3 regions of the Paenibacillus sp. FSL R7-269 genome follow, and region 1 is predicted to be linked to each of the others. Evidence: predicted binding sites of a transcription regulator. Region 1 holds the regulator's gene; each other region holds the start of a gene.
The links. Region 1 encodes NrdR, which represses ribonucleotide reductase genes. Its sites were predicted from a motif close to AACACNATATATNGTGTT; they were not measured.
Positions count from the first base shown of each region.

Region 2: a site for NrdR is predicted at 3,341-3,358, ahead of C162_RS16690 (adenosylcobalamin-dependent ribonucleoside-diphosphate reductase). Genes of this name have one in related genera too.
Region 3: a site for NrdR is predicted at 1,846-1,863, ahead of nrdI (class Ib ribonucleoside-diphosphate reductase assembly flavoprotein NrdI). Genes of this name have one in related genera too.

Region 1 covers NZ_ASPS01000035.1:27,772-37,690, reverse strand. Annotated here, with positions in the region: gene C162_RS17375 (recombinase family protein) at 1-626, opposite strand, end outside; tRNA gene C162_RS17370 (tRNA-Ala) at 747-821, shown strand; tRNA gene C162_RS17365 (tRNA-Lys) at 828-900, shown strand; gene nrdR (transcriptional regulator NrdR) at 1,096-1,572, opposite strand; gene C162_RS17355 (alpha/beta-type small acid-soluble spore protein) at 1,738-1,956, shown strand; gene C162_RS17350 (lytic transglycosylase domain-containing protein) at 2,065-2,628, opposite strand; gene coaE (dephospho-CoA kinase) at 2,628-3,224, opposite strand; gene C162_RS17340 (manganese efflux pump) at 3,234-3,950, opposite strand; gene mutM (DNA-formamidopyrimidine glycosylase) at 4,150-4,992, opposite strand; gene polA (DNA polymerase I) at 5,044-7,716, opposite strand; gene phoU (phosphate signaling complex protein PhoU) at 7,964-8,623, opposite strand; gene pstB (phosphate ABC transporter ATP-binding protein PstB) at 8,703-9,458, opposite strand; gene C162_RS17315 (response regulator transcription factor) at 9,618-9,919, opposite strand, start outside.
Region 2 covers NZ_ASPS01000032.1:3,464-13,382, reverse strand. Annotated here, with positions in the region: gene C162_RS34420 (hypothetical protein) at 1-117, opposite strand, end outside; gene C162_RS16700 (YqhG family protein) at 270-1,337, opposite strand; gene C162_RS16695 (DEAD/DEAH box helicase) at 1,337-3,082, opposite strand; gene C162_RS16690 (adenosylcobalamin-dependent ribonucleoside-diphosphate reductase) at 3,506-6,160, shown strand; gene C162_RS16685 (hypothetical protein) at 6,447-6,629, shown strand; gene C162_RS37625 (AAA family ATPase) at 6,721-6,951, shown strand; gene C162_RS16680 (AAA family ATPase) at 7,069-7,725, shown strand; gene C162_RS16675 (ATP-dependent helicase) at 7,760-8,848, shown strand; gene C162_RS16670 (3'-5' exonuclease) at 8,910-9,704, shown strand; gene C162_RS16665 (ATP-binding protein) at 9,885-9,919, shown strand, end outside.
Region 3 covers NZ_ASPS01000004.1:21,375-31,293, forward strand. Annotated here, with positions in the region: gene C162_RS01330 (hypothetical protein) at 1-1,023, opposite strand, end outside; gene C162_RS01335 (RNA polymerase sigma factor) at 1,020-1,556, opposite strand; gene nrdI (class Ib ribonucleoside-diphosphate reductase assembly flavoprotein NrdI) at 1,952-2,311, shown strand; gene nrdE (class 1b ribonucleoside-diphosphate reductase subunit alpha) at 2,298-4,382, shown strand; gene nrdF (class 1b ribonucleoside-diphosphate reductase subunit beta) at 4,419-5,378, shown strand; gene C162_RS01355 (alpha/beta fold hydrolase) at 6,183-6,962, shown strand; gene C162_RS01360 (ABC transporter permease) at 6,997-7,758, opposite strand; gene C162_RS01365 (ABC transporter ATP-binding protein) at 7,751-8,677, opposite strand; gene C162_RS01370 (response regulator transcription factor) at 8,758-9,465, opposite strand; gene C162_RS01375 (sensor histidine kinase) at 9,443-9,919, opposite strand, start outside.

The sequences.
Region 1 (9,919 bases):
CTTCCAAAACCCTCTTTTATCACCATATTGAACATCTGTTTGACGATAGTAGCTTGTTCTTTATTTATTTCCAGCTTCATCAGCTCTTTGCCTTTCTTATTTTTAATTCCTGAAGGTGTTAACCGGTATCCGAATGGTGCAGTGCCACCTCTAAATACACCATCTTCGGCCATTTGTGTATGTTTTTCATCAACGCGCATCGAAGTTTTTTGAGATTCGTTATTCGATTGCCAGAATCTAAGGAAGTTTGTAATGTCATGCCCTTCGTCTGTAAATTCTTGTTGACCTTCTTTTACTGACCAGACTTCAATTCCCATTGAGTTGAACCATTTTAATAACAGAGGAGTTTCATATGTCCTTCTTCCTAATCTGTCGAACATGAAACAAAGCAATACATCAAAGTGACTATTTTCCGCATCATATCTAGCACGTTGAATTTCATCTCTGTCCTCATTCGCTGTCTTATATCCAGAAACGCCTTTCTCCGTAAACTCTTTTACCAACACCCAACCCTTACTATTAATAAACTCTTGACAAGCCCTACGTTGCATAGGAATATCATTTCCTTCAAGCTGCCCCTTTGTTGATACTCTATAAAATGCTGCGACCCGTCTCTTATCCCCCATACCGAAAGCCCTCCCATCAGTCATATGTACTACCATATTTTATCCTTATTATTCTTTTTGTAAATAATGTTGACTGAGAATTATATTTATGATATATTATTTCTTGTGAGAAAAACGAATGGGGAATTAGTTCAGTGGGAGAACGCTTCGCTGGCAGCGAAGAGGTCAGGGGTTCGAATCCCCTATTCTCCACCATTCTATGGACTCTTAGCTCAGTTGGTAGAGCAGTAGACTCTTAATCTATTTGTCCAGGGTTCGAGCCCCTGAGAGTCCATCACATTTTTAAAGACCCTGACCAGGGTCTTTTTTTTGTTCAAATTAAAGCCCCTTAATCCTATACGTTCATAAGCAATTCAACAAAAAGGCACCCATCGGTTTATTCACCAATAAGTACCTTGTACATTGTGCGGCTGTCCCGTAAACCCCAGAGCCAGCCCCCCCCAATGAGGGCTTACCCTCCCTAAACCGCTTACAGCCCGTCCAGCTCCTCCGTGTTCTTGGACAGCAGTCCTTTCAGTTCCTTCATGAACATGTTAATGTCCTTGAACTGGCGATACACGGACGCGAAGCGGACGTACGCTACCTCGTCGACAGGGTAGAGCTGCTCCATGACCAGCTCGCCGATCTGGCGGCTCTCGATCTCGGCGAGGGCGATGCCGCGCAGGCTTTTCTCCACCTCGGATACGATGACCTCCAGGCGCTCTACAGGGACCGGACGCTTCTCGCAGGCACGGATCAGGCCGCGGAGGATTTTGTCACGGCTGAACTCTTCACGGCTGCCGCCTTTTTTGATCACAATCAGCGGGGTCTCTTCAATCATCTCGAAGGTGGTGAAACGGCGGCTGCATAGCTCGCATTCCCGCCTGCGGCGGATGGACTTATTCTCATTAGCCGGGCGCGAGTCCAGGACTTTGGTATTGGTGTGGTCACAGTAAGGGCATTTCATAAGCTTCTTCACTTCCTCATCATTAGAATGGATAGGCCCGGTCCATTGATACACAAGGGCTATGCGGGCATTATTTAATTTCCAGAAAACACCGTTTATTTGTTGTTATGAATCTGACATGTCCGGCACATAATACAGTTACCAACCGATAGGAGGTGAACAGCAATGAGCCAAAATAACAACTCCAATAACCTGGTAGCTCCAAACTCACGCGGTGCCTTGGAACAACTGAAATATGAAGTTGCCCAGGAACTAGGTATTACCCTCTCCCCAGACGGATACCAAGGCAATAAAACTTCTTACGAAAACGGTTCGATCGGTGGTTACATCACTAAACGTCTTGTAACCCTGGCTGAACAGCAATTGGCAGGTCAGTACAAATAAGTACAAATAACCTGCTAAACACGACATAAGCTTGCCTAAGAAGTATCGAACGGCCTCCGGCCGTTTGATGCTTCTTTTTACATAATAGCAGCAGAAGTAACAAGCACCCTAGAACTCACTGTAGAGCTCGGTGTATTGATCATAATAATAAATCACACGCTGCACGTAATGCCGGGTCTCACCGAACGGAATGTCCTTCACAGAGGCTTCTGTTCCGTCCCACTGCCCTTCATCCAGCCAGCTCTGCACCTTGCCGGGTCCGGCATTATAGGCGGCTATAACTGCTATACGGTTGCCGTCGAACTGCTTAGAGAGCGTAGACAAATACCAAGTGCCCAGTTCAATGTTGGAGGAGGGCTCTTCCTTTAGCCGTTCCAGCGATACCTCAGGAAGCTTGGCCTTTTCGAGCGCCCACTTGGCGGTATCCGGCATCAGCTGCATGAGTCCCAGCGCGCCTTTTTTGGATTCGCGGCCGGTCTTATAATTGGTCTCCACACGGATAATGGATGCTACCAGGAACGGGTCCATCTCATACGTCCGGCTGTGCTGGCGGATCTCTGCTTTATAATGAATAGGATAAAACCATGACATCCAGTTGGAGCCTAGAAACAGGATCGCGGTGAAGCCGATGAACAGCAGCAGCAGGACTCTTTTGGAGCGCAGCCACTTCATCATATCAGGCCCAGCCTGTCCCACAGCCGGGCAACCTGAAGCTCGGCAGACTCCGGATCACCGCTATTGTCGATCACATAATCCGCTTTCCTGCGCTTCAGTTCAATATCCATCTGCGACCTCAGCCGGTCCTCAGCCTGCTCCAGCTTCATTCCGCTGCGCTCCATGAGGCGGGCTAACTGCACCCTTCTCGGAACATAGACCACAATAATCTGCTCAAACAAGGAATCCAGCTCTGATTCGTAGAGCAGCGGAATGTCGACAATGACCAGCCGCTGCGGATTCTCCTGCTCAAGCGCATACATTCTGTCCTTGATCTCCCTGCGGATTGCCGGATGGGTCAGGTTATTCAGTGTCTTGAGCGCCTCCGGGTCCCGGAAGACAATCTCACCAAGACCCGCCCGGTCCAGCGAACCGTCAGGCAGCAGGATGCGGTCTCCAAAAGCCTCCACCGCTGCCGCCAGCACCGGATGTCCGGGGAGCATCACCTCTCTGGCGATGACATCGGCATCCACCAGTGCAGCTCCCTTGCGGACAAACAGTGCAGACACGGTGCTTTTTCCCGAAGCTATGCCTCCGGTTAAGCCTATAATCATGTACTCACCTCATAATAACTTCATTATACCCATTACAATTAATAATATCGCGGGCAGCGCAGCCGCATGCTTCATCCAGTAGCTGCCGGATAATCTAAGTCCCGTCTTCATTCCCATTAGCAAAAAGGTTCCGCTGAATACAGCGATCATCAGCGAGGTGGACCACGGGCTGAATCCGAGCAGTGCCGCACCGAGGCCGGCTCCGAAGGCATCCAGCGACAACGCGATCCCCAGAATCATGGCTTCCATGGAGGAGATGCTCCCCGAGGCATCCATATCAGCGGAAGACGGTGTGCGGAGAATCTGTATCACCACGCCCAGATGGCGCAGTTCCAGCGAGAATACAGCCGGCTTCAGCACCGTTTCCGCATTCTGTGCGGCAGCAGCCGTCTCCAGTATGGTCTCTAATCCTGAATGATCCTCTGCGGCAGCTGGCGCAGTCTCTTCCTGCTCCTTCTGCGTCAGCATCTGAAACAGTGACCAGCAGCCCATTAAGACGAGAATAACCGCTCCGACACTGGAAGCGGCATTCGGCGAGACTACCTTGGCCAGCAGCACGCCGACCTGCATAGAACCATAAATGACGACCCCTGAACAGAGCGAAATAATGATAATGGAGAGCAAGGGGATTTTCATTTTACGCAGTCCATATGTAATACCTACACCAAATCCATCCAGACTAAGCGCAAACGCAAGCAACAGCAAAGACAACAATGGGCTCAGCACCCGCAATCCCTCCCGTGAAGAACCGGAGCCGGTGGATTAAGCATCCAAGCCGGAGCTCCGTTTCGCCATAATCAGCAATCTTCACACATTATATGGGCGGGACGGGCAGTAAGTGCCTGCCTTTATACATAGCAGTTATAACTCAAGTGTAACTAACCCGTAAACGGGCTCTAACCGCAGCGCTGACTCTAAATAAAAATCACAGAATCAGTACAGGTACGGGCTGGCAGCTGGGACAATAATGCGTTCCCCGTCCGCCGACCACGCTCTTCTCAATCAGCGTGCCGCAGGTAGCACACGGCTGATCCTTGCGTCCATAGATCTTGTGCTGATCCTGGTAACTCCCGCTCTCCCCCTGGCCGTTGACATACGACTTCACGGAGGAGCCTCCGGCATTCACCGCTTCCGTCAGTGTTGCGACAATAGCATGGTGCAGTCTGGCCAGCTGATCCTCGGTGAGGGACTTCGCGGTCTCCTCCGGGTGGATTCCTGCACGATGCAGGGACTCATCTACATAAATATTGCCGATGCCTACTATATATTCCTGATTGAGCAGCAGCGGCTTGATCTTGGTGCTCCGCTTCGCGACAATCTCCTTGAACCGTTCCAGCGTGAAATCGGCATCCAGCGGCTCCTGCCCCAGCTTGTTCAGCGGCTTCAGCTGCAGATCCTCTCCCGGCTGGAACAGATGCATCGTCCCGAATTGGCGCACATCCGTATAACGCAGCTCCGTCCCATCTGTGAAATGGAAAATAACATGCGTATGCTTGTCCAGCAGCTCGCCCTTACGGTACACGCCGTAACGGCCCTCCATCCGAAGATGTGAGACCATCACCAGCCCGTCAAATACGAAACGCAGGAACTTGCCTCTGCGTTCAACTGTAACCACACTATGACCTGCCAGCATATGGGCAAAGGCCTGAATATCATCCGGGCGCTGAATAATCCGCGGCAGCCGGACGGTGACATGCTCTATCTGCTTGCCTGTAATTAACTCATTAAGTGTTCTTCTGACTGTTTCGACTTCCGGCAATTCCGGCATCATGGCTCACCTCCACTCCATTATACCGGATATCTGCCATGTGCGGGGAGCCTATTTCGCTTCGTACCAGTTGCTCCCAAAACTTACCTCTGCCTTCAGCGGAACAGACAGCTGCAGTGCTCCGGCCATCACCTCGGGCAGCAGCAGCTTCATCTGCTCCAGCTCCTCCTCCGGCACCTCGAACACTAACTCATCGTGTACCTGGAGCAGCATCCGGCTCTTCAGGCCGCGCTCATGCAGTGCCTTATCCATATGAACCATGGCCAGCTTGATAATATCCGCAGCGGTTCCCTGGATCGGCGTATTCATCGCCGTACGTTCTGCGAAGGAACGCAGATTGAAGTTCTTCGCATTGATCTCCGGCAGGTAACGGCGGCGTTCCAGCAGCGTAGTCACATACCCCTGCTTACGGGCCTCGACTACGATATCATCCATGTAACGGCGGACACCCTGGAACACCTCAAAATACTGCTCAATGAACCGGGCCGCTTCCTTACGCGGAATGTTCAGGTTCTGTGACAAGCCGTAATCGCTGATGCCGTACACAATTCCGAAGTTTACCGCTTTGGCGGAGCGGCGCATATTACTGTCCACACTCTCCGCAGGGACGCCGAATACGTCCATCGCAGTCTTGGTATGAATATCCATATCCTCGACAAAAGCTTCCTTCATCCGCTCATCGCCTGAGATATGCGCCAGCACACGCAGCTCGATCTGTGAGTAATCCGCCGCCAGAATCGACCAGCCCGGCTCTGAGGGCACGAATACCTTACGGAGCTTGCGGCCCTCTTCGAGCCGGATCGGAATATTCTGCAGGTTCGGGAACTGGCTGCTGAGCCGGCCTGTGGCCGCAATCGTCTGCCGGTAAAAGGTGTGTACCTTGCCGGTCTCCGGCGAAATTTCCTTCATTAAACCTTCGACATACGTAGATTGCAGCTTGGCCAGGGTACGGTATTGCAGAATCAGGCGCACGGCGTCATGATAAGGCGCAAGCTTCTCCAGTACCTCGGCATCCGTCGAATATCCGGTCTTCGTCTTCTTCACGACCGGCAGGCCCAGCTTCACGAACAGAACCTCACCCAGTTGCTTCGGAGAATTAAGATTGAATTCAGTTCCGCATGCGGAGTAGATCTCAGTGACCAGCCGGGAGATTTGGGCTTCGAATTCCTTGCCGAGCTGGATAAGATCGTCCTTGTTAACAGCAATGCCCTGCTTCTCCATATCGGCGAGAATCCGCGACAGCGGCATCTCCAGGTCCTGGAACAGACCGGTCATGTCCGTCTTGTCCAGCTCTTCCTGCTGCTTCTGCACAATGCCAAGCACAGTCGCACTCTTGCGGGCGACATGCTCACCGAGAATCGCAAGCTCAGGAATTCTATATTTGGCCCCTTTGCCGAAAACATCCTCATCCGGCGACAAGCGGGGCAGGCCGTATTTCGTGGTCAGGTCATTCAGATTCTGGCTCGCTTCAGTCGGGTCCAGCAGGTAAGCGGCCAGCTGAACATCGTGAGCGGCTCCGGCAAAAGCAATCCCCTGCCAATGCAGCGCCAGATCGGCACGGTGCAGATCATACCCGCTCTTCGGTGCCTGCTCGTCACCGAGCCAGTCACGCAGGGGTGCTGCCGCCTCACTCTTCAGCAGGGCAAAAGGCACAAAGTAATGCTGCTCCGGCGAAGACAGCCCGAGGCCGATCACTTCGGCACGGTGCGGGTTCTCCCCGTTAGATTCCACATGCAGGGCGGAGATGTCCGGCAGTGCCTGAACCAGCTTCTCTAATCCGGCTTCATCAACGATGGTAATCGTAAGCTCTGCCGCTTCCACCGCTGCGGGGCCGGACAGACCGCCGTCCGCCTCATGCGAATAGGCGCTCAGCGACAGGCGCTCCAGCAGGGACTTGAACTCCAGCTTCGCCAGGGCAGGGCCCGCCGTATCGGCAACAATACCGCTGAACACCATATCCTCCCAGGTATGCTCCAGCGGAACTTCACGGTAGATCGTCGCCAATTTTTTGCTCATGATGGCGCTATCCGCGTGCTCTTCCAGCTTCTCCTTCATCTTCCCCTTCAGCTCACCGGTTCCGGCAAGCACACCTTCCACCGATCCGAACTGCTGGAGCAGCTTAAGCGCTGTCTTCTCCCCGACTCCCGGTACCCCGGGGATATTGTCGCTGGCATCGCCCATCAGCCCCTTCAGATCAATGATCTGCTCAGGGGTGAGATCATATTTGTCCCGGATCTGCTTAGGCCCGTACAGCTCCACTTCCGTAACTCCCTTACGCACCATCGCTATGGTGGTATGCTCAGAAGCCAATTGCAGCATATCCTTATCCCCGGACACAATCATCACCTGACGGCCGGCGGCATCCGCTTCCCTGGAGATGGTGCCGATAATATCGTCAGCCTCGTAGCCGGCAATCTCGAACTGCGGAACTCCCAGACCCTTCAGCAGCTCTTTGAGCAACGGGAACTGCTCGGACAGCTCCGGCGGGGTCTTTTGGCGTCCGCCCTTATAATCTTCATAGCCTTCATGCCGGAAAGTAATCTTCCCCGCGTCGAAGGCCACAATCATATGTGTCGGTTTATGCTCCTCCAGCAGACGGAGCAGCATCGTCGTGAAACCGTATACCGCATTCGTCTGCTGTCCTGCTGTATTCGTCAGCGGCGGCATGGCGAAGAACGCCCGGTAAATGATATTATTTCCATCAATGAGTATCAGCTTGTCCACACTAGCACCTCGCCTTTATCTTGCTTTCTCTTTACATAGTACCATATGCTCCGTACAAAAAAGAACCTGAGGCTACAGATCCACACCTGCTCCGGCCTTTAGCTGCTGCTAATGGTATGGAATACAGGTTTGCCAAGTGAAGCGCGCTTTAAAACAAAAAAAGGCAAGCCCCGGGGAGGTGGCTTGCTGTCTGATGTTCAAGGCGCAGAGCTCTGCTAAACTGTATCTATGCGCCAACATTATGCGGTTATTGGTTCAAATCCGGACGTTTACCTGTAACCAGATACACTACACTCTCGCCAATATTCGTGGCATGGTCGGCAATCCGTTCAATGTAACGGCCAACCAGTGTGAGCAGCATCGCCTGATTCACGGTTTCAGGCTTCTGAACCATATACGTGTACAGTTCGTTTATCATCGCGCTGTACAGACCATCTACCTGATCGTCATCCTGCGCCATTTTGTAGGCCAGATCCGTATTCTCGTCCAGATAAGACTGAATAGCCTCCGTGGTCATGATCGTGACCAGCTCAGCCATGCGCGGAATATCCACAAGCGGCTTGATCAGCTGCTGCCCCTGGATGCGCATCGTTACCTTGGCTACATCCAGTGCCAGATCGCCCATACGCTCCAGATCGCTGGAGATTTTGAAGGCTACAATAATGCGGCGCAGATCCTTCGCCACCGGCTGCTGGGTGATGATCAGCCGTGAGCCGATCTCCATAATCCGGTCTTCCATGGCGTTCAGCCGCAGGTCCGCTTTGACAATCTCCTGCGCCCGTGCCGTATCAAGGGTCTGCAGGGCCAGTATCGCACCATCCAGGGCATCCGTTACATGCTCGCCCATCTGCTGCAGCAGGGTGCGCAGTTCTTCCAGATCTTTGTCGAATTCTTTTCTGCGAATCATATCGAAAGTGATCCTCCTCAAAAACATATGGTCATATCGGGTGAACGGAGTGAACCTAAGACTTACGAATCAGCCATCCTTAGCCGAAGCGGCCGGAGATATAGTCTTCTGTGCGGGAATCCTTCGGGTTGGAGAATAACAGCTCCGTGTCCGCAGCTTCCACAATGACACCGTTCAGGAAAAATACAGTGCGTCCCGATACCCGGGCGGCCTGATGCATATTATGCGTGACCATTACAATCGTATACTTATCCCGCAGCTCCTGAACCAGCTCCTCAATCTTGAGCGTGGACACCGGGTCGAGCGCTGACGTCGCCTCATCCATCAGCAGAATATCGGGCTGTACAGCAAGGGCTCTGGCAATACAGAGACGCTGCTGCTGCCCGCCGGACAGACTTAAGGCAGACTTCTTGAGGAAATCCTTCACTTCCTCCCAGAGCGCGGACTGGCGCAGGCTTTGCTCTACAAGGACATCCAGCTCGGCTTTGCTCTTCACACCGTGCAGGCGCGGGCCATAAGCCACGTTATCATAGATCGACTTTGGAAAAGGATTGGGCTGCTGGAACACCATCCCCACCTGCTTGCGCAGACTCTCCACTTCGATCTCGTCGCTGTAGATGTTTTTGCCGCCGATATTTACTTTGCCTTCAATACGTGTTCCGGGAATCATGTCGTTCATACGGTTAAGGGTACGCAGCAGTGTGGATTTCCCGCAGCCGGAAGGTCCGATAAAAGCGGTCACCTGCTTCTCCGGAATCTGCAAATCCACGTTCTTCAGGGCATGGAATGACTCATAGTAGAGATCTAGCTTCTCTATGTCAATGATGGATTTCATTAGTTTCTGTTGTCTCCTTCTCATCATCTTCGTTCCCCATGATAAGCTTTCAGTGTCAAAAGAGCTCCAGAGAATTGTTAACGCAGTGTAAAATCCGTGTGTAGTAAGACACGCGCCAGGGAGAAGGTGCTTAACTTGTGAGAAAAGAACACCGCCATGTTAGCTGACAGGTGTTCTCTTCTTGTTGACGACCAGTTTGTAGCCCACGCCGCGGATGGAATCGATATGCACGGATTCAGGGTCAAGCTCCAGCTTCTTGCGCAGGGAGCTGACATGCACGTCTACGGTGCGCTGGCCTCCAATATAGTCGAAGCCCCAGACGGCATTCATCAGATCATCCCGCGTCAGGACGACGCCCGGCTTGCGGGCCAGATACAGCAGCACTTCAAATTCCTTCGGCCGCAGATTGATGCTCTGTCCGCCCAGCGAGACTTCATAACGCTCGGGGTAGATCTCCAGCT
Region 2 (9,919 bases), on a different contig from region 1:
TGACGCTAATGCCTGAGGAGAAGAGGCGCTCGCAGCCAGCAGAGTCAGTCCGAGAATCAGACAGAGGAGCAGGCGGCCGCGCCGCCGGGAGCTCTTCTGCCTTGCAGTGATATTCATAGGTTCAGTCACCTTTCCTGTTCTTGAGGGAATTTACGCTTCTTACTGTTCATTGTAGGGGACAAGCCCTGAAAAGGCTGTTGCTTGCTGTCGCGGCCAGCGGCGCGAGTTTCGCTGTTTTTTTGCCTGCTTTTAGCGGACCAGGTCGCATTCTATGTGCTGCGCAGATGAAACAATCCGTACGTTACGGCAGAAACTGCAATCTGCGGCTCATACTGCCACGAGGTCTCCTGGCGGCGGCGGTTATACTGCTCAAGGGTGGCTAGCCGCTTCTCTTCTTCCGGTTCTTTCAGCAGCTCCGCGTAGTAGATGTCCACGATGCTAAGCTCCAGCTCCAGCCGTGTGCGGGCTTCTTCCGCCCAGGTGTAATCCAGCAGTGCCAGCTTCGATGTCAGATATCCCTCCAGCCGGTCGGCCCCGTCCGTAATCCCCAGCTCGAACGGCTGGACATGAATGTTCTCCGGCAACCGTGGCGTCAGCTCCTTGCCGCTCAGCCGGGCCTCGAAGTCCGGGACGATCAGCCCGGAGGTTAAAGAGACTGCGATGAAATGCAGCTCCTCGCGCTTCAGGTCACAGGTCATCTCGACCTTGTAGCAGACCGCCAGCCACGGCTCGTAGGCGGCCGAGAACAAGGTCGTCCGCTGCCTAAGGCCAGGGTCCTCGAACAGCTGGAGGCACCGGCCTTCGTCCCGCGCCGCCGACCAGATCTGCCGCAGGCGCTTGCTGCCGTAGGTTACATCCTCGCGGCGGATCATCCCCGGTCCGAGTCGCGGCAGCACCGGAACGATGCCGAAGTACCGCGCTAGGATGCTGTCCTCCGGCGCAGCCGAGACCCCGGGCGGCAGCGCCGCTCCCGGCACCTGCGCTGTGCCGAGCGGCTCCGCAGCAGCTTCGGCATCCGCTGCGCGGGCCGGGCCCGGCGGTGCTCCCGCCCCTGCCGGGCGGCTGGACCCGCCGCGCGGGCGGGCCGCAGGCGCAGCGGCCTGCGCGGCCAGTTCATCGTACTTCTGCGGGTCGAAGACGAAGCTGAAGGAGAGGGTCTCGGGATCTACGCCCGTGCGCTCCACGAAGCCCCAATAATAAGGGCGGTCCGTCAACATCCGGTCTGCGCGCGGGGAGAGCTTTACCGTCACATGCAGCGGAGAGGATTCGAGAATGGTGCATTCGGTCGCTTCCAGATAATCCATGACCTGCTTGCGCACTTCTGTAGGTGTCAGCATCAGTTAGGCACCCCGCTATCATCCAGCTTGGCGTGGGTCAGCTCGCTGAGCGAATCGCCGATCGTATCCAGCCCGCTGCGCAGCTCCTCGTCGCTGCCCGCTTCGAGAACGATTTTGTACAGGCTTTTCTCAAGCGAGCCTTTCTGCTCGAAGCGCTCCAGAATGACATCCAGCCCGCCGATGACCATCTCGAACATGTTGATTTTCTCATGCAGCAGGTGAAGGATATGCTCTTCAATCGTCCCTTCGGTGGAGAGGTTGTAGATGACCACATCATTCTCCTGACCGAGCCGGTGGACCCGGCCGATCCGCTGCTCGACCCGCATCGGGTTCCAGGGCAGATCGAAATTGATCATATGGTGGCAGAACTGCAGGTTAATCCCTTCGCCGCCGGCTTCGGTGGCAATCATCACCTGGGCGCGTCCGCGGAAGAGGTCCATCATCCAGTCTTTTTTGCCGCGGTTCATCCCGCCCGAATACGTCACACATTGCAGTCCATGCTCGCGGAAATACTGAAGCAGATACTCCTGCGTGGCGCGGTATTCGGTGAAGACGATCACCTTCTCATTCATTTGCTGGATTAACTCCATCGTCTTCTCCGCCTTGGTATTCGTCTTGACCGTACGGATCGTCTGGAGCAGCCCCATCATCCGCTCGCGCTTCGGAGAATCGGCCGGAAGCTTCTTAATCAGATTCACCAGCGTGACGAACACCGCATCCCGGCTGCTGCACACCTCACGCTGAAGCGTGACCAGGGAGAGCATACTGCTGAGATTGCCGCCCGCCTCCTGATACTGTTCTTTGACAAAAGCAGTCACGCCGTCATACAGCGCCTTCTCCTCTGCAGAGAGAGTGAGGGGGATATTGCGCACCTTGCGCTTGGTGAAATTCACCGGGCCCTCGCCCCGGCGGTTGCGGATCATGACCTTGGACAGCTCGCCCCGAAGCTTAACCTCATTCTTGGGCTGGCGCTTATCTACTACGAAATTGGTAGCAAAATCGCCCTGATTCCCAAGCTGGCCCGGCTTCAGCAGCGTGATCAGATTGAACAGCTCGCCGAGATCGTTCTGCACGGGGGTGGCGGTGAGCAGCAGGCAGTATTTTTTGCGGAGCTGCTGTACGAACAGATAATTCGTCGATTTCTTGTTCTTCAGCTTATGGGCTTCGTCGATAATCAGCATGTCATACTCCTGGCTAAGCAGCATTTCCTTATGCGGGTCACGCTTGGCTGTATCCATCGAGGCGACGACAATGTCATTGCCCCAGGAATAGGCTTTCTTTTGCGCTACGGCAGAGATTCCGAACTTCGTATTCAGCTCCCGCACCCATTGCAGGACAAGCGAGGCCGGCACCAGAATCAGAACCTTGCTCACCAGCCCGCGCACCAGATATTCCTTCAGCACGAGCCCCGCTTCGATGGTCTTGCCAAGTCCGACTTCATCAGCCAGAATCGCCCGTCCTGACATCTCGAACAGCACTTTGTGCGCCGTATCCAGCTGATGGGGAAGCGGAGACAGCCCGGACAGATGCTTCATACACTGCAGCTCATCGAAGCTGGTAACCAGGCCCGACTGCTCTCCCTGTACAGCAAGGCGGGATAAGCGCCAGTCGCCCCACGGTCCCCCTTTATCGAGTCTCGATTCCAGATCATGCAGCCAGTTACGCTCAAAAGATAGAGGAACAGGCAGCAGCGGCGCAGAAGTTACCTTCTCTTGGGGCAAGGAATTGCGGAATAATTGCGTCATGTTGCAGCCTCCTCCGTCGCAGTTTCATATCGAAATGCGTAGCAGTAGTATGCTCGTTTCAGAGAGATTTCATAACCTGTCTTTCTGCGGACAGTGCGATTAAGCGCTGAAAACTTTCAGTTCCGTTACCCTGCAAAAAAGCGAGAAAGAGGGAGGAAATCAGCCGTTCTTTTCCTGTTTTTCCGTTATTCCTGCCTGGGGCTGCTTTTTCAAAAAAGACCTCTATCCACAACATGTGGTATAGTTTAAAAGTTAACGCACACCATATATTGTTACAAAAGCATGAAATTTGTCTGGTGTGCGGATTTTTTTCGGCTGTTTGTTATTGACAAAAGGAGCTTTCGCCGGACAAGCAGGCTGCGGCTGCCTTGCCGCCGGAAGCATGACCTATTACATCCCCGGGAGGTTTTGGTATTGAGTATAGTGGAACACAACAAGCGTCTAGAGGGTCTGAGCGAGAAAATATTCCTGGACCGTTACGCCTGGAAGGACGCGGACAGCAATAATGCCAAGGTAGGCGATGTGGTGCTTGTCCTGACCAAGGACGATCCGAAGTTCCCGACCAAGGAGGTCGGCGAGATTGTGGAGCGCACAGGCCGGATCGTTACGGTTCGAACCCGCAGCGGCGAGCTGGTGCAGTCGGATGTAGAGAAGCTGACGCTGAACATCGAGAAGACGCCGGAGGAGATGTGGGACCGTCTTGCGGCCGCGATGGCTTCTGTAGAGAAGACGCCCGAGCTTCAGGAGGAGTGGACAAGCCGGTTCCGTTCGATTCTGGATGACTGGAAGCTGGTTCCGGGCGGGCGGATTGCGGCAGGCGCAGGGGCAAGCGAGGAGCTTACATTGTTCAACTGCTATGTCATTCCTTCTCCAAAAGACAGCCGGGGCGGCATCATGGAGACCCTCTCCGAGATGACCGAGATTATGGCCCGCGGCGGCGGGGTAGGCATCAATCTGTCCTCGCTGCGCCCGCGCCGCGCTATTGTCCGTGGGGTGAACGGTTCCTCTAGCGGCTCTGTGTCCTGGGGCGGCCTCTTCAGCTATACCACCGGACTGATTGAACAAGGCGGCAGCCGCCGCGGCGCGCTGATGCTGATGATCAACGACTGGCATCCGGATGTGCTGGATTTCATTACCGTGAAGCAGACCATGGGCCAGGTGACGAACGCCAACCTGTCGGTATGCGTAAGTAATAGCTTCATGAAGGCTGTGAAGGAGGATCTGGATTGGGAGCTGGTCTTCCCCGACACGACTGACCCGGATTACGACACCCTGTGGGACGGCGATCTCGATAAATGGAAGGCGGATAACCGCCGCGTCATTCCTTACCGTACTGTCAGAGCACGCGATATCTGGCAGACGATTATCGAATCGGCCTGGAAATCTGCAGAGCCGGGCGTTGTTTTCATGGAGTATTATAATCAGATGTCTAATAGCTGGTATTTCAATCGGATTATATGCACTAATCCTTGCGGTGAACAGGGCCTGCCCGGCTGGGGCGTGTGCAACCTGTCTGCCGTCAATCTCTCCAAGTTCTACGATGCCGAGAAGCATGAAGTGGACTGGGCAGATCTGGCGAGAACCACCCGGTATTCCGTTCGCTTTCTGGATAATGTCATCGACAAGACACCGTATCATTTCCCGGAAAATGAAGCGAACCAGAAGCTCGAACGCCGCGTAGGCCTCGGCACAATGGGACTGGCGGAGCTGATGATTAAGCTGAATATCCGCTACGGCAGCCCCGAGTCACTGGAATTCTTAGACAAGCTCTACGGCTTCATGGCCCGCGAGGCCTATCTGGCTTCGGCTGAGATTGCAGGAGAGAAGGGCTCGTTCCAGGCCTTTGACACCGACAAATATTTGCAGAGCGGCTTTATGCGGAATATTACTGAGGTCTACCCGGAGGTCAGCGAATCGATCCGTAAGCATGGCATGCGCAACGTGACTGTAATCACCCAGGCTCCTACAGGCAGTACCGGAACTATGGTGGGTACATCTACAGGCATCGAGCCATACTTCGCCTTCAAATATTTCCGCCAGAGCCGTCTTGGTTATGACGAGCAGTTCGTGCCGATCGCCCAGGAATGGCTGGAAGCCCATCCGGGAGAGGAGCTGCCGGAATACTTCGTCACTTCGATGGACCTGTCCGCCAAGGATCATATCCGCGCTCAGGCTGCTATTCAGCGCTGGGTGGACAGTTCGATCTCCAAGACCGCGAACTGTCCGTCCGACTTCACAGTGGAAGAGACCGCCGAACTGTATGAAATGGCCTTCGATCTGGGCTGCAAAGGCGTGACCATCTACCGTGACGGCAGTCGTGACGTACAGGTGCTGGAAACTACGAAGAAGGAAGATAAGAAGGATGCTGCGGCAGAAGTTAAGTCAGTGGAGGCCAAGGAAACAGAACCGGCTGCTACGATTAATGTCACTGCAAAGCCAATGACTATGGAAGCTGCTCCAGGTTTACAGCCGGCGGCCAGCGGAGTAGACAAACAATACAAGAAGCGCCCGCAGGTGCTGCGCGGTGCGACCTATAAGATCAACACGCCGTTCGGCATGGCGTATATCACCATCAACGATCTTGACGGCATCCCAGCCGAGATCTTCCTGAACGTCGGCAAGGCTGGCTCTGACGTCTTCGCCATGGCGGAAGCCCTGGGCCGCGTCTGCTCGTTGTTCCTACGCTACGGCGACCACGGCGAGAAGGTTGGCCTGCTGATCAAGCACCTCAAGGGCATCGGCGGCTCCGGCGCCATCGGCTTCGGCGCGAACCGCGTAGAATCCATCGCTGACGCTGTGGCCAAAGCCCTAGAGACTCATGTGCTGAACAACGCCCATGACGACCATATCCCGGCACCCATCGCAGCCACGCTGGAGCTTGATTTCAACGAGGCGCTCAGCGCTGAGCTGAAATCCACCGTTCCTGTGGCTGCTACCCACGATAACCACGGCAGTCATGACGCGCACAGCCATGCTACAGCCTCGCGGGATCTTTGCCCTTCCTGCGGTAGTGCTTCGCTGATTAATATTGAGGGCTGTAAGACTTGCGGGAATTGCGGGTATAGCCGGTGTGGGTGAGGGGTTAAAAAAGAAGTAATAAAAATTAAAATTGTGATGTGCCACCAAAAATGGGATATCGCCATAAAAACGGGACAGAATGGCACCAAAAACGGGATATCCACAGGCAAAACCTTGAATTTGTAAACAAATGTTAAAATACAGTCCTATTTTAGCCTAAAATTGGCTATTTCAGACCAATCTTAAGTAAAACATCATTCTTGCACAGATTTTACAGATGTATTTCTATTCTTAAGAAATCCGTATTTTCCTTATGTAATTACCAACATTGTGAGGAGGAATTTTAATGCGTGATCGTAACAAGGATGGACGTTATCGTAAGAAGCGTGACGATACTAAGATTGAAACAATTGAAAAGACGTACGGGGTAGATTTAGATGTTCGTGGAGATATGGAGTTAGGCACATATCGAAAACTCAACGGCGGCAAGTCACTAACGGAAATCATTGAAAAAGGACGTCAGAAATAATCTAATGACATTTCAGTTTCACACACTGATATGTAGGAAGTAAACTCAAGCAGACGTCAGGTAGTACTCCACACCATGAATACGGCAGCATATGTTTTGTGCTGCCGTATTTTTTATTGCCTCCGTTCTGACATGTATACATTCATGCAGTGAGATTATGCGGATCAAGGAACTCAAAATAAGCAATTTCAGAAATTTCAATGAAGAAGTTACAATCGTTCCGAAAGTAGTAAATGGGATGGATATGGTCGTCCTAGTGGGTGGAAATAACGTAGGAAAAACAAGTATCTTAACGATCTTGCATTATCTTTTCAATCCTTAACGGTCCATTCGAACTCTAGAGTTCCAAGAGACCGATTTCTATGATAAAGATGAACCAATTACAGTTCAGATTATATTTTCCAATCTTAGTGATGAACTCCGAGCACATTTTGTTAGAATGGTGGATATCGAAGAGATAGACGGACAAGAAGCATGGTTTTTATCTCTTGTGTTTAACTGCATTTACGACAAGGATACAAAAGAAAGCGAACCTTCCTTAGTTTACGGAAGACAGGTAGAGCGGACAGTTGGTTTCACGGAAAAGCGACTGATTTCGTTTTATTACCAAGATGCGCTTCGTGACCATCGTACCATCAAATCGAATAAGGACAGTTTATTTGACCGTATTCTTCAGCAAATCGATCTTTCCGCAGAGGAAACAGTTATTCTCGAAAAACTTGATGAAGCGGGAGATTCCCTAAAAGATAACGTCGATATCAGTGCCTTTGTAGACGGTGTATCAGAGGTTACTCGTCGAATCATCGAGATGCCCGATATCAATGACCTTTTGCGTCTTACAGTAGCAGCTTCTTCAAGCGTTGATATTAAGAAAAATATCCAATTGCAACTAAAGCACGCAGGAAGTGATCGATATTTGAATATTGAGCAATTGGGTCTAGGACTGCAAAGTGTCTTAACCGTGAGTGTTTTTAGGGCATTTGCAGGAATTGGTAAGCTTCGAGAAGGGATATTTGCTATAGATGAACCTGAGTCGCACTTGTACCCGCCTCACAGAGATCCATGTACCGAGAAATTTTGGAACTCTCCAAAATGAGGCAGGTCTGGGTTGCTACACACTCTCCTAGTTGTTGGAATGGATCAATCCGCGCCAAATCTGTTTGGTTCGAAAAAAGGCTGATGGAAGCGCAACGACTATTCAGCTTTCTAATAAGTTTCCCGAAGCCTATATCGCATCTTATGAAAAGCATTTGGATGTCGGAAAAGCAGGACCAGGTACGGGGAAAACACGCGTAATCACAAGTAGAATCGCCTATATGTTCGAATCAGGGAGACTAATGGATTCCAAACGAATACTGGCAATTACGTTTACCAATAAAGCCTCAAATGAAATGAAATCAAGAGCTAGTGCAATTAGTACGGTAGACCAGAAGCGCTTAAGGATTGGTACATTTCATAATTTCTGCATGTGGGTCTTAAAAGCGTATGGAGACAAAATCAACATGAACCGAGAGTTTACGTTTATCTCTACAGCGCATCAAATGCATTTACTACAGAGTGTTGTAAAAGGCACACAGCTAAAAAGGAAACCTAAAGACTTTAAAAGCAGAATTAGCGAGTTGAAGAACTCCTCAACTGATTTCAAAGACTACATGGACAAGACCGAAAATGGAGGAGAAATAAACTTTCATGCTGCGGCAGTGGAATATCAGCGGCGCATGAATGCCAATAACTTGATTGATTATGATGACGCGATCCTTCAGACAGCTACATTATTTAAAGAAAAACCAAGCATTCTGGAACTTTACCAAAATGCATTTCCCTATATTTTAGTCGACGAGATGCAGGATACCAATCGAATGCAGCTTGAGCTTATTCGTTTGCTCAGCAGTAAAGCAGAGCACGTAATGGCTGTTGCCGACGATGATCAATCCATTTATGGGTGGAGAGGTGCATTACCCACTATCATACAAGAATATATTGATCTATTGCAGGCGAAGAAAATCGTGTTAAACGAAAATTATCGCTCCCCTCAAAAAGTCCTTGATGTCGCGAATCGTTTGATTAAGTTTAATGATGATCGAACAGAGAAAGGTTTAATTGGTCGAGCAAACAAAGAAGGAGATGGGGTTTGGGGAAAGGTTTTTAGTACGTGGGAAGAGGAAGCAGATTGGGTGACAAATAAGATCAAAGATCTTCATAAAGCAGGAATGGAATAACGGCAAATGATTATTTTGTACCGAAGTCGACACCCTTCTCTAAAAAGTCATTGATAAGAATTTGCTTGAGAAAAGAATTCATTTCCAGCATTTCGGGAAAAATTTTGAAAACAAAAGTGTACTTTTAACCGAATTAATCATCGTAGCAATGAAGCTAATTGCAGATCCCAACAATGAGGTGATTCTAGGAGCTTTAATGAATGCTTTTGCCAAACGTTATGAGCTGAATGAGGATTTTGATTTGTATGGTCATTACGAAACGAACCTCGGCAGCGTAACTCTTGATAAACTATCCGCTATGTTTGCTGAAGATGAAGTGGAAGCTACGATTAAGAGAATGGCAACGTATTGCCTCTCAGCAAATAGTATTAGGTCATTTGTCCAGATCTTTGATGGGCTCTATGAAGCGCTCGATATTGAGACGGATTTAGAGAAGTTCGATGAGGCAACAAGTTATGAAGAAAAGCGTCATCTTGTCCTTTTGAGAGATAGAATATCTAAGTCGATTTCCACATCACTTACGGATATGTTGGCAGAAATAGATTTGAATGATGATTCAAATCATATTGATCAACAGGTAAACAAGGTTGGGGTGACCACTTTTCACACAGCAAAGGGGCTTGAATACAAAGCGGTATTCATTAAAGCACTTGAAGATCACTTTATCCCTGGAAGAAGTGGTGGGAAGCCCGATAAAGAACAGGAAGAGCGGTGTGGCTTATATGTAGCTGTTACACGAGCAGAAAGTAAGTTGTTTATAACCTATTCGGAGCAGCGTTCAAATTGGAATGGGTACCTGGAAAGCGTCAATCCATCAAGGTTTTTGAAAGAGATGAAAAAGCCAAAAGACACGTAACAGTAATGTACTATGATTATCTTATTAATTATTTATTATACTGATAATGGGAATTGAATAATAGTTTGGAGGCCTCTGAAGGCTTCATTTTAATTTATATGCCTAATTTAAAGAAAACAATTTATAGGTAATACAAAATATGGTACGATTCGAGTAGCCCATATGATGGAGTTGATTGTGATGAAAAAAATCCAAATAACAACTAAAGGGATAAA
Region 3 (9,919 bases), on a different contig from region 1:
AGAATCAAGGGTAAGCTCTCCATAATGAAGCCTGGAGGGTCTTTCTACATTCTCTGTAGTGATTTCGGCCGAAAGTACCTGAGCACTGCCAGTTGCAATATCATACAGCTTATTATGCTGTGTATAACCGCCTCTTCCATCATCCGTATAATAAACAACCAAAAGCTCTGCTTTTTCGGGATTAACAGCCATAAATGATTTATAGACTTGATACGCTTCATCTGAGACTAGTAGCTCTCGGGGAACAGGAATCTTACCCTTTCCTGCCTGTCTGACATCCATTACATACAGCTTGGCCCCTGACCTTTTCTGATTCTCTCCAATAGTATAGCTGCCGCTGAAAAACAAAAGATAATCTCCCGCTCCAATTAAGCCTCCTAGCGACAAATAAGACTGCGCACCTCCGGCGTATAAAGGAAAGACATACAACCGCTGTGCTGAATCCTTAGATAGCTCCGGATGCCCTTTTGGAGTCAGATAAAGAGTATACGGCTCTGTATTATGTGTGTATTTAGGCTTGAGATAGTCAACCATCGGTGGAGGGGGTGACCAGACAATTCCAGCAGAGGTCTCAACAGCCATCGCAGCAGCCTTATTGCGGTCTAGTGGAAGAGGCATATAGTACTTAAGACCGCCTAATTCAAACTCTGCCGATATCTCGTACAGGCCCAGTCCTTGCGGAGACGCCGAAGGAGACACCGACGGCGTAACCACAGCCGCTCCCGAGCCAGGCTTAAAGACCGCTGCCAGACTCCCTGCCGGATCAAGCCCGGCCCCTGGGCCAAACGGCCAGACCAGCGCTCCAAGCAGCAGGATGGCTGCCAGTCCGCCGAAGGCGGCCATACGGCTGAAGCGGCGGCGGCCGCTTGTACGATTAGAGGATTCATGGGCAGCCTCTTCAATCCGCGCCATAAGCTGTGGCGTGAATCCCGGTTCTGCAAGCGGACTCCGTCCGGCTTGCTTATACCAGTCCTTCTCCCCGCTCATCACCTTCACTTGCTCATGCTCTTGTCTTGTCTTCACAGGTCTTCCTCCTTCATCGCTGCTCTCACTTTCATTCTGGCCCGTCCGAGCCTGGATTTGACCGTCCCCTGCGCGATCCCAAGCAGCGAGGACAATTCAGCGACCGACAGATCCTGCTGGATGTCCAGCACCAGCACCTCCCGGTATTTGTCCGGCAGCTCCATGATGATCTCCCAGATGCGGTTCGCGTACTGATTGCCGATAGCCTCTTGCTCTGCGGACAGAGTGCTTCCCTTATCCTGATGGTTGCCCAGCGGAGTGAACCTCCGCCAGAAGCTGCTCTTCCGTAAGCTGAACGCGGTGTTGCGGGTGATGGTGAGCAGCCAGGTTTTCAGAGTGGACTGCCCCCGGTACTTACTCATGCTCTTGTAGGCCTTAAGGAATACCTCCTGGCTGATATCGTTCGCCTGCTCCCGGCTGCGGGTTAAGAAAAAAGCATAATTCCATACATCCGTTCCGTAAGTCTCCATCATCTCGCGCAGCGATAGCGATGAGGCACAGGTCATGCTATACGTTAGTTCTTTACTCTGCATGTTCTCTCCCCTCTCCCCTAATAAGACTCATGCGGCCCGAAACGGTTCCCTATTTATGTATAAGTTTAATTTAAACGCTACCAAAATTCGCAGACCATTCCCCCTCTCCAAATGCCCCATTCGGACCATTCCACAGCGCAGCAAAATGCTTAAAAAAAATACTAATTAATTATAAGAGAATAGAATGCAGGCGGGGCGTGGGATTGGCGGTTTTCACCTGCAGTTCGGGAGGCTGGAGAGGGCTGTTCATCTCTTGACTTTTCAATATATGGTAGTAAAATGATTAAACGTTACTAAATATAGTGTATATAAGTGCTAAGCCCATAAATCTAGTAAAACCGCTATTGTTCATTTGTCAAGTAGAATGGGCTACATGTTATAGGAGGTTAGGAGCCATGTTGATTGCTTACGATTCCAAGACCGGCAACGTTAGAAGATTCATTAATAAACTGAAGCTGCCGGCGGTTCAAATCGAAGAGCATATGACGATCGACGAGCCTTACGTGCTTGTTACATACACCACCGGATTTGGACAGATTCCAGAGAAGGTGGCTACGTTCCTTGAGCAGAACCATTCCAGACTCAAGGGTATTGCCGCGAGCGGCAACAAAAACTGGGGTGAGTTATACGCGCACAGCGCAGATCTGATTGCAAAGCGTTACAATGTACCGGTGGTCGGCAAGTTTGAATTGTCGGGAACCTTCGGGGATGTACAGCGCATAAAACAGGAGGTGGACCGGGTTGCGGCATATTGAATTAAATAACATGTTGATGAAGAGAGACGAAAGCGGCTTTTTCCAATTGGATAAGGACCAGGAGGCGGTAGCCGAGTTCATGCGGGATGTGGATCAGCGCAGCCTGACATTCACGGATACGAAAGCCAAGATTGATTATATGATTGCCAATGACTACTACGAGGACCTGTACGACCGCTACTCCGCTGCTGAGATGGAGGATGTCTACCGGATCGCCCATGAATATAATTTCCGCTTCCCTTCCTATATGGCGGCTTCCAAGTTCTATACCGATTATGCCGTCAAAAGCAATGACCGTAAGCAGTACCTGGAGCATTATCCGGACCGCGTAGCGGTAGTGGCTCTACATCTGGGACGGGGCAACGTGGAGACCGCCCGCACACTGGCCCGCTCGATGATGGAACAGCGCCTGCAGCCGGCGACACCAACCTTCCTCAATGCCGGTAAAAGCCGCCGCGGCGAGATGGTCTCCTGCTTCCTGCTGGAGATGGACGACTCGCTCAATTCGATCAATTATGTGCTGAATACCTGTATGCAGTTGTCTAAAATCGGGGGCGGCGTTGCCGTCAATCTGTCCAAGCTGCGCTCACGCGGCGAGACGATTAAGGGTGTTGAGGATGCGGCTAAAGGCATCATGCCTGTCCTGAAGCTCATGGAAGACGGCTTCTCTTATGCGGACCAAATGGGCCAGCGTAAGGGTTCGGGCGCGGCTTACTATAATATTTTTGGCTGGGATGTACTGGAGTTCCTGGACAGCAAGAAGATTAACGCCGACGAACGGACACGCCTGAAGACGTTGTCTATCGGTCTGATCGTGCCTAACCGCTTCTACAAGCTCGCACAGGATAATCAGCCGCTGCATGTGTTCGCTCCTTACACAGTCTATCAGGCGTATGGTACGCACCTGGATGACATGGATCTGGACGTAATGTATGACACCCTGCTCGCTGACCCGCGTGTGAAGAAGAGAATCGCCATGAGCGCACGCGATATGCTGACCAAGATCGCCATGATCCAGCTTGAATCCGGCTATCCATATATTATGAACAAGAGCAATGCTAACGCTGCTCACGCTTTGCGAAATGTGGGTCAGATCAAGATGTCCAACCTGTGCACCGAGATTTTCCAATTGCAGGAGACTTCAGAGATTAACGACTACGGACAGCAGGACGAGATCCGCCGCGATATCAGCTGCAACCTGGCTTCCCTCAACATCGTGAACGTGATGGAGCACGGCAAGATCCGTGAATCCGTACATGAAGGTATGCTCGCACTGACGGCTGTCAGCGATATGACAACTGTCTCCAATGCTCCGGGCGTGGCTAAAGCGAACAAGGAAATGCACTCCGTGGGCCTGGGCGTAATGAACCTGCACGGGTATTTTGCCAAGAACAAGGTGGCTTATGAGAGTGAGCAGGCCCGTGATTTCGCACGTACCTTCTTCATGACGATGAACTACCACTCCATTGAGAAAAGCATGGAGATTGCCGCCGAGACCGGTGAGACGTTCTATGGCTTCGAGCAGTCCGACTACGCAAGCGGCGTGTATTTCGACCGTTATATGACTACAGACTACCGTCCGGTTACGGCAAAAGCGCAGGAGCTGTTCGAGGGGATCTACATTCCTACTACAGAGGATTGGAAAGAGCTGCGTGACAAGGTGATGAAGCACGGCCTGTACCATGCTTACCGTCTGGCAATTGCGCCGACTGCGAGCATCTCGTACATCCAGAATGCTACCTCGAGCGTAATGCCGATTGTAGAGCAGATCGAGACCCGCACGTATGCCAACTCGACCACCTACTATCCAATGCCTTACCTGCGACCGGACAATGTGTTCTATTATAAATCCGCCTATCAGATGGATCAGTTCAAGGTAATTGATCTGATTGCGGAGATTCAGCCTCATATCGACCAGGGTATTTCAACAGTCCTGCATGTGAACAGTGATGTCACCACCCGTGAGCTGGCCCGTTCTTACTTGTATGCGGCGCACAAAGGGCTGAAATCCCTGTACTACACCCGGACCAACAAATTGTCTGTCGAGGAATGCCTGGCCTGCTCCATTTAAGAGGGGCACAGGTACAGAAAGGGAGAATATACGATTATGAGCGCAATTCAAGCCGTGAACTGGAACCGTCCCGACGACGATTTCTCGCTGATGTTCTGGAACCAGAACATCATGCAGTTCTGGACCGATGATGAAATACCACTATCCGATGACAAAATGTCCTGGCTCACGCTAAGCGAGATCGAGAAGGACTCTTATATGAAGGTGCTGGGCGGATTGACCCTGCTCGATACGATTCAGGGCGGCGTAGGCATGCCGCAAATTATGGAGCATGTGGACGGCTTGCAGCGCAAGGCGGTCCTTGGCTTCATGGGGATGATGGAGCAGATTCATGCGAAGTCGTACAGCAGCATTTTCACCACACTGGCTTCGACTGAGGAGATTGACGGGATTTTCCGCTGGGTGGAGGACAATACGTTCCTGCAGTTCAAGGCCCAGACGATCTCGGAGTATTATCAAAAGATTGAGACCAAGAAAGACCTCTATCTGGCGATGTCCGCCTCGGTCCTACTGGAGAGCTACCTGTTCTATAGCGGCTTCTTCTACCCGCTCTATCTGGCCGGACAGGGCAAAATGACCTGCAGCGGCGAGATCATCGACCTGATCCTGCGCGATGAGAGCATCCACGGCGTCTATGTCGGCGTGCTGGCCCAGGAGATTTTCGAGGAGCTATCCGAAGAAGACCAGAGCGATGTCTACCAGACCCTGGTCGGCCTGCTGCGTCTGCTCCACGCGAACGAGGAGCAATACACCGAGCAGATCTACGCGCCGATAGGTCTGGTAGAGGAAGTGAAGACCTTCCTGCGCTACAACGCTAACAAGGCCATGATGAACCTTGGCCATGACCCGCTGTTCGATGAGGAAGAGATTAACCCGATCGTGCAGAACGGGATCAGCACCCACACGAAGCAGCATGACTTCTTCTCGAAGAAGGGGAACGGTTATGTGCGGGCTATGAATGTGGAGCCTTTGCGGGATGAGGACTTCCAGTTTTAAGATAAGCTGAATTTAAAAATCCGGCTCACATCTCAGTCGTCACTACGGAGAATATTTGGACTTCCGGCCGCTGTTGTATACAAATTTCCTTGATTAGACCGCCGTTCGCGGTAGAAATCCAAACCTAGCATATGCTGTAGATAGCGAGCTTTCCTACGTACGGAAAGCTTTCAGGCGGACGCTACCGCTCTTACAGTTCCAAAATTCCCCTCTGATCCTTTTTGCTTTTCGTTATTTTCTTTGATTCAACTTATGTTAGGTTGTTGTATAGTAGAGTAAAGCCCCGGCAGCTTGGACAAGCTGCCGGGGCTTTTTCTGTTAGATGCATCCAAGCTAGTACAGTGTCAGAATTATTATTGTGAATATGACCATTACCGGCTCTTAACGAACCAGCGTCTCATTCTCATAGCAGTCATTGGATGCTGTAGGCGCTGGAACGATAGCAGTTGCATTTTGTACAATGGAATATTGTAAAAAAGCCTTCAAAATAGAATCTATTGTATTCGGTACAATTGAATTTTGAAAAAGGGCCAATTTTCACCCAAAACACAACATTCTACTGTATGAAATACAATAGAATCGCTTTTTACGGTCAGCTATGCGTTTTCTAATGCAGGAAATACAATTACTTACTTGAATGTAGGATTAGAAGTCGGCAAAGGGTGCAATATCAGCCTCTAAAATTGGTTCACTTGCTGAGGGTTGCGTGCCCGGTTAGGGTGTAACCGACTCTACTTATGAGACCATATGAGTATTAGGACGTAGGAGTAGGGATGATCTTTTTACAGGAAAGAGGTGTGCGGAGTGGCTATACATATTCAGGAGTACGGAGACCCGAATGGGGATTATCTGGTGGTCTTCCTGCATGGCGGCGGCGTGAGCGGCTGGATGTGGGAGAAGCAGGTCGCGGCGTTCGACCGTTATCATTGTCTGGTCCCGGATCTGCCGGGGCACGGGTTCAGCCGGGAGGATAAGGAATTCACGATCTGCAGCAGTGCGGAGGAACTTGTATTACTCATAGAGGAGCGGGCTAAGGGACGAAAGATTGTTGTTACCGGATTCTCACTGGGTGCACAGGTGTTGGTTCAGATGCTGGGGATAAGACCGGAGATGATCGATTATGCCATCATCAACAGCGCGTTAGTGCGGCCGATTCCCTCCACCAGCAGGCTGATCGGGCCGGCGGTCAGACTGTCTTTTCCGCTGATTAAGTACAGATGGTTCGCGAAGCTGCAGGCTAAGACGCTCTATCTGGGCGAGGAGTACCTGGAACGGTATGTTGAAGAGAGCCGGCAGATGGAGCTAATGACGCTGATCCGGGTGCTGGAAGAGAATATGTCGTTCCGCATTCCAGCCGGGTTCAGCGAGGCCTCAGGCAAGATACTGGTTACTGTAGGTGAACGTGAGAAATCTGTCATGAAGCAATCCGCCCGGGATCTGGTGGCCGCCAACCCCCGCTCTATGGGCGTGGTGATTCCCCGGATGGGACATGGAGTCCCTCTGGCTAAGCCTGAGCTGTTCAATAAGCTGGTCGAGGCCTGGATTCAGGGCGGGGAGCTGCCCGGGGAATGCAGAAAAATTTGATCCAGGTGCCGCCGAGTGATGATTACTCCACTCCCTAGTTCAGATCCTCCCTGATTTTGTAGCGGACAGCAAAATAACTTAGGAATAGAATCGCCGCAATAGCCACTCCGAACGTGTGAATCAGGTCAGCCGTGCTGCCTAAATCCTTGACACGTACGAGCGTGTTGATCAGCAGATATTGCGTCAGATGAGTGCCCGTGAACTGATTCTCAAGCGCCCCAAGTACCATCCCGATCACATTCAGGGCCAGAATGAAGCCGGCGCTCAAGCTGATGAGCAGGTTCTTAGTCATCATAACAATGCATAGAACAAGCAGGGAGAACGCCCAGTGCAGCAGGAATTGGCTGGCCAACAGAGTAATGAGCATGCCCAGTTCTCCCAGATCCGTCGGACCCATAAACAACCTCCTGCCGATCCCGTCTGCAATTAGCAGGGTCAGGAACAGTATCGTAATGAATAGGGCGAGAATCGCCATTTTGGAGAAGACAGAGTGGATTCTTGCCTGCCGCATGGAAACATAATTCTTATGGAATCCGGAATTCCATTCGCTCATATAGAAGTAGATCGTGAACACCGCAATATAGATCAGCATCCATGAAGGCGGCTGGGAGATGGTGTGCTGGATGAATTCGCTCTCCGTTAAGCTGCTGAGCATCGGACGGCCCTCCACCGGCTGCTCGTATTGCTTCATCATATAGATGCCGAAGATCTGAAAGGCACAGAACAAGAGCAGCAGCAGGTACATAATCTTGTTCCGCGTGAAGCGGTACAGGTCCATCCGCAACAGGTTAATCATGGCGTTCACCTGCACTTTCCGTGCGTTCCAGGAAATATTGCTCCAGGCTCTGCTTATGTCTTGAGATGGAATCTACCATTATCCCATGCTGCGCCAGTTCCTGGACGATCTGCCGGATGCTGATATGCTCGTCGTATACATACACCGTGCGGCTGTCCACCACTTTATATTGTGTAATCTTCAGCTCGCGTTCCAGCACCGGGAGAGTCTCCCGCGCTTCCTCCACGCTAATCTCGATCCGTTCCTCACAGCGCTGCTGTAATTGTTCCTTGGAGATCACCTCGGCGAATTCTCCCTGATGGATGATGGCATACTTGGTGGCGATTTTGGAGAGCTCCTCCAGTATATGGCTGGAGATCAGAATCGTCAGACCCGCTGCGTTCAGCTCCAGGATGAGCTCCCTAATCTCTACAATCCCCTGCGGATCAAGCCCGTTAATCGGCTCATCCAGAATCAGCACATCGGGACTTCCGAGCAGAGCCACCGCGATTCCCAGCCGCTGCTTCATACCCATGGAGTAGCTTTTAACTTTGGCGGTATTCTTAGGGTCCAGTCCTACGAGCCGCAGTAATTTCTCTATCGTGGTATCCCTGTCACTTAGACCATATGCGATGGCGAGCAGCTTCAGGTTCTCATAGGCCGAGACGTTCGGATATAACCCGGGCTGCTCAATCAGCACCCCCATCCGCTCAAAAAAAGACTGCCCCCCCGCCGCCGCACGGTTGAAGAAATGCAGCTCTCCCGAGGTTGGATACACCTGTCCGCTGATCATTTTGAGCAGGGTAGATTTGCCCGCACCGTTCTTCCCGATGATGCCGACAATCTCTCCTCTGTAAATTTTGAGATTGGCATTCCGCACTGCTGCTTTCGAGTGGTACATCTTGGTCAGTCCGCATAGTTCAATGATGCAATCTGTCATATCTGCCACCTCCTTACCCTAAGTTAACAGGATGAAGACTAATAGTTCGCCAACAAAAGGTTAAGAAAGTTCAAAGTTCATCATGGACTCAGCCGGAAGCCGATGCCCCAGACCGTATCAATATAGGCTTCGCTGTCGTGCGCCTTGATTTTATTGCGGATATTGCTGACATGTACCGTTATCGTCTTGTCCTCGCCCAGATAGATCTCCTCCCAGGCCAGCTCATAGAGATCCTGCTTCGTGAACACGCGGGAGGGATTCCTGACCAGCAGCTCGACAATTCTGAATTCCTGGCGGGTCAGTGAAAGCTCAGTTCCATGAATCCTGACACTGTAGGCCGTGCAGTCCAGCACCAGATTTTTATGCCTGAACTCCTTCAGCGGCTCACCGGCAGCCGTCCGCTGGATATGGACATGGATGCGGGCAATCACCTCCTCCAGCTCAAAAGGCTTGGTCACATAATCATCAGCGCCCAGCGAGAACAGATCCAGCTTATGATCCAGCTGATCCTTGGCCGAGAGAACAATTACCGGAATCCGGCACTTCAGCTCCTCACGCAAACGGTGCATGAACGCCTCGCCGGACAGTCCGGGCAGCATCAGGTCCAGGACAATCAGATGATAGTCCTGCTCCGCCAGATTTAGCATCCCTTCACTGCCTGAATAGGACTGGGTGCACTGGTACCCTGCGGCGGTAAGCCCGTCATGCAGAATTGCGTTAATATGCTCGTCATCCTCAACGATGAGAATGCTCCGGCGGTGCCCGTTATCCTTGAGATGGGTACTCACGGCTATGCTCCTCCCCCCTTTTTGAGAATCCGATCAATATACTGAAGGTATCCGCTGTACACCCGGCCTCTGCATGCCCGTTCATTTTCTCCATCAGCGCTTTCACAATCGAGAGTCCAAGACCTGAGGAATGCCGGGTACGCGCCGGATCTTCTTTGTAAAAGCGGGTAAATATCTGCTCCGTATCCACTCTTCTACCTGCCTTAAGATGATTAGTGAAGCGCATACACAGCATATCTTGCCTGTCTTCAACCTCTAGGGTCAACGGACCTTTGCCGTGGATGAAATAGTTGCCGACGATATTGGTAAAGATTCGTTCCAGCGCATGGAGTTCCCCCATCACCCGGGGAGAATGCTCCGGCAGCTGAAGCTCAGGCTCATTCCCGGACCGGGTGAAATCATCAATGAACGTGAACAGATTCCGCTTCAGCACCTCCATAACGTCCACGGGCTG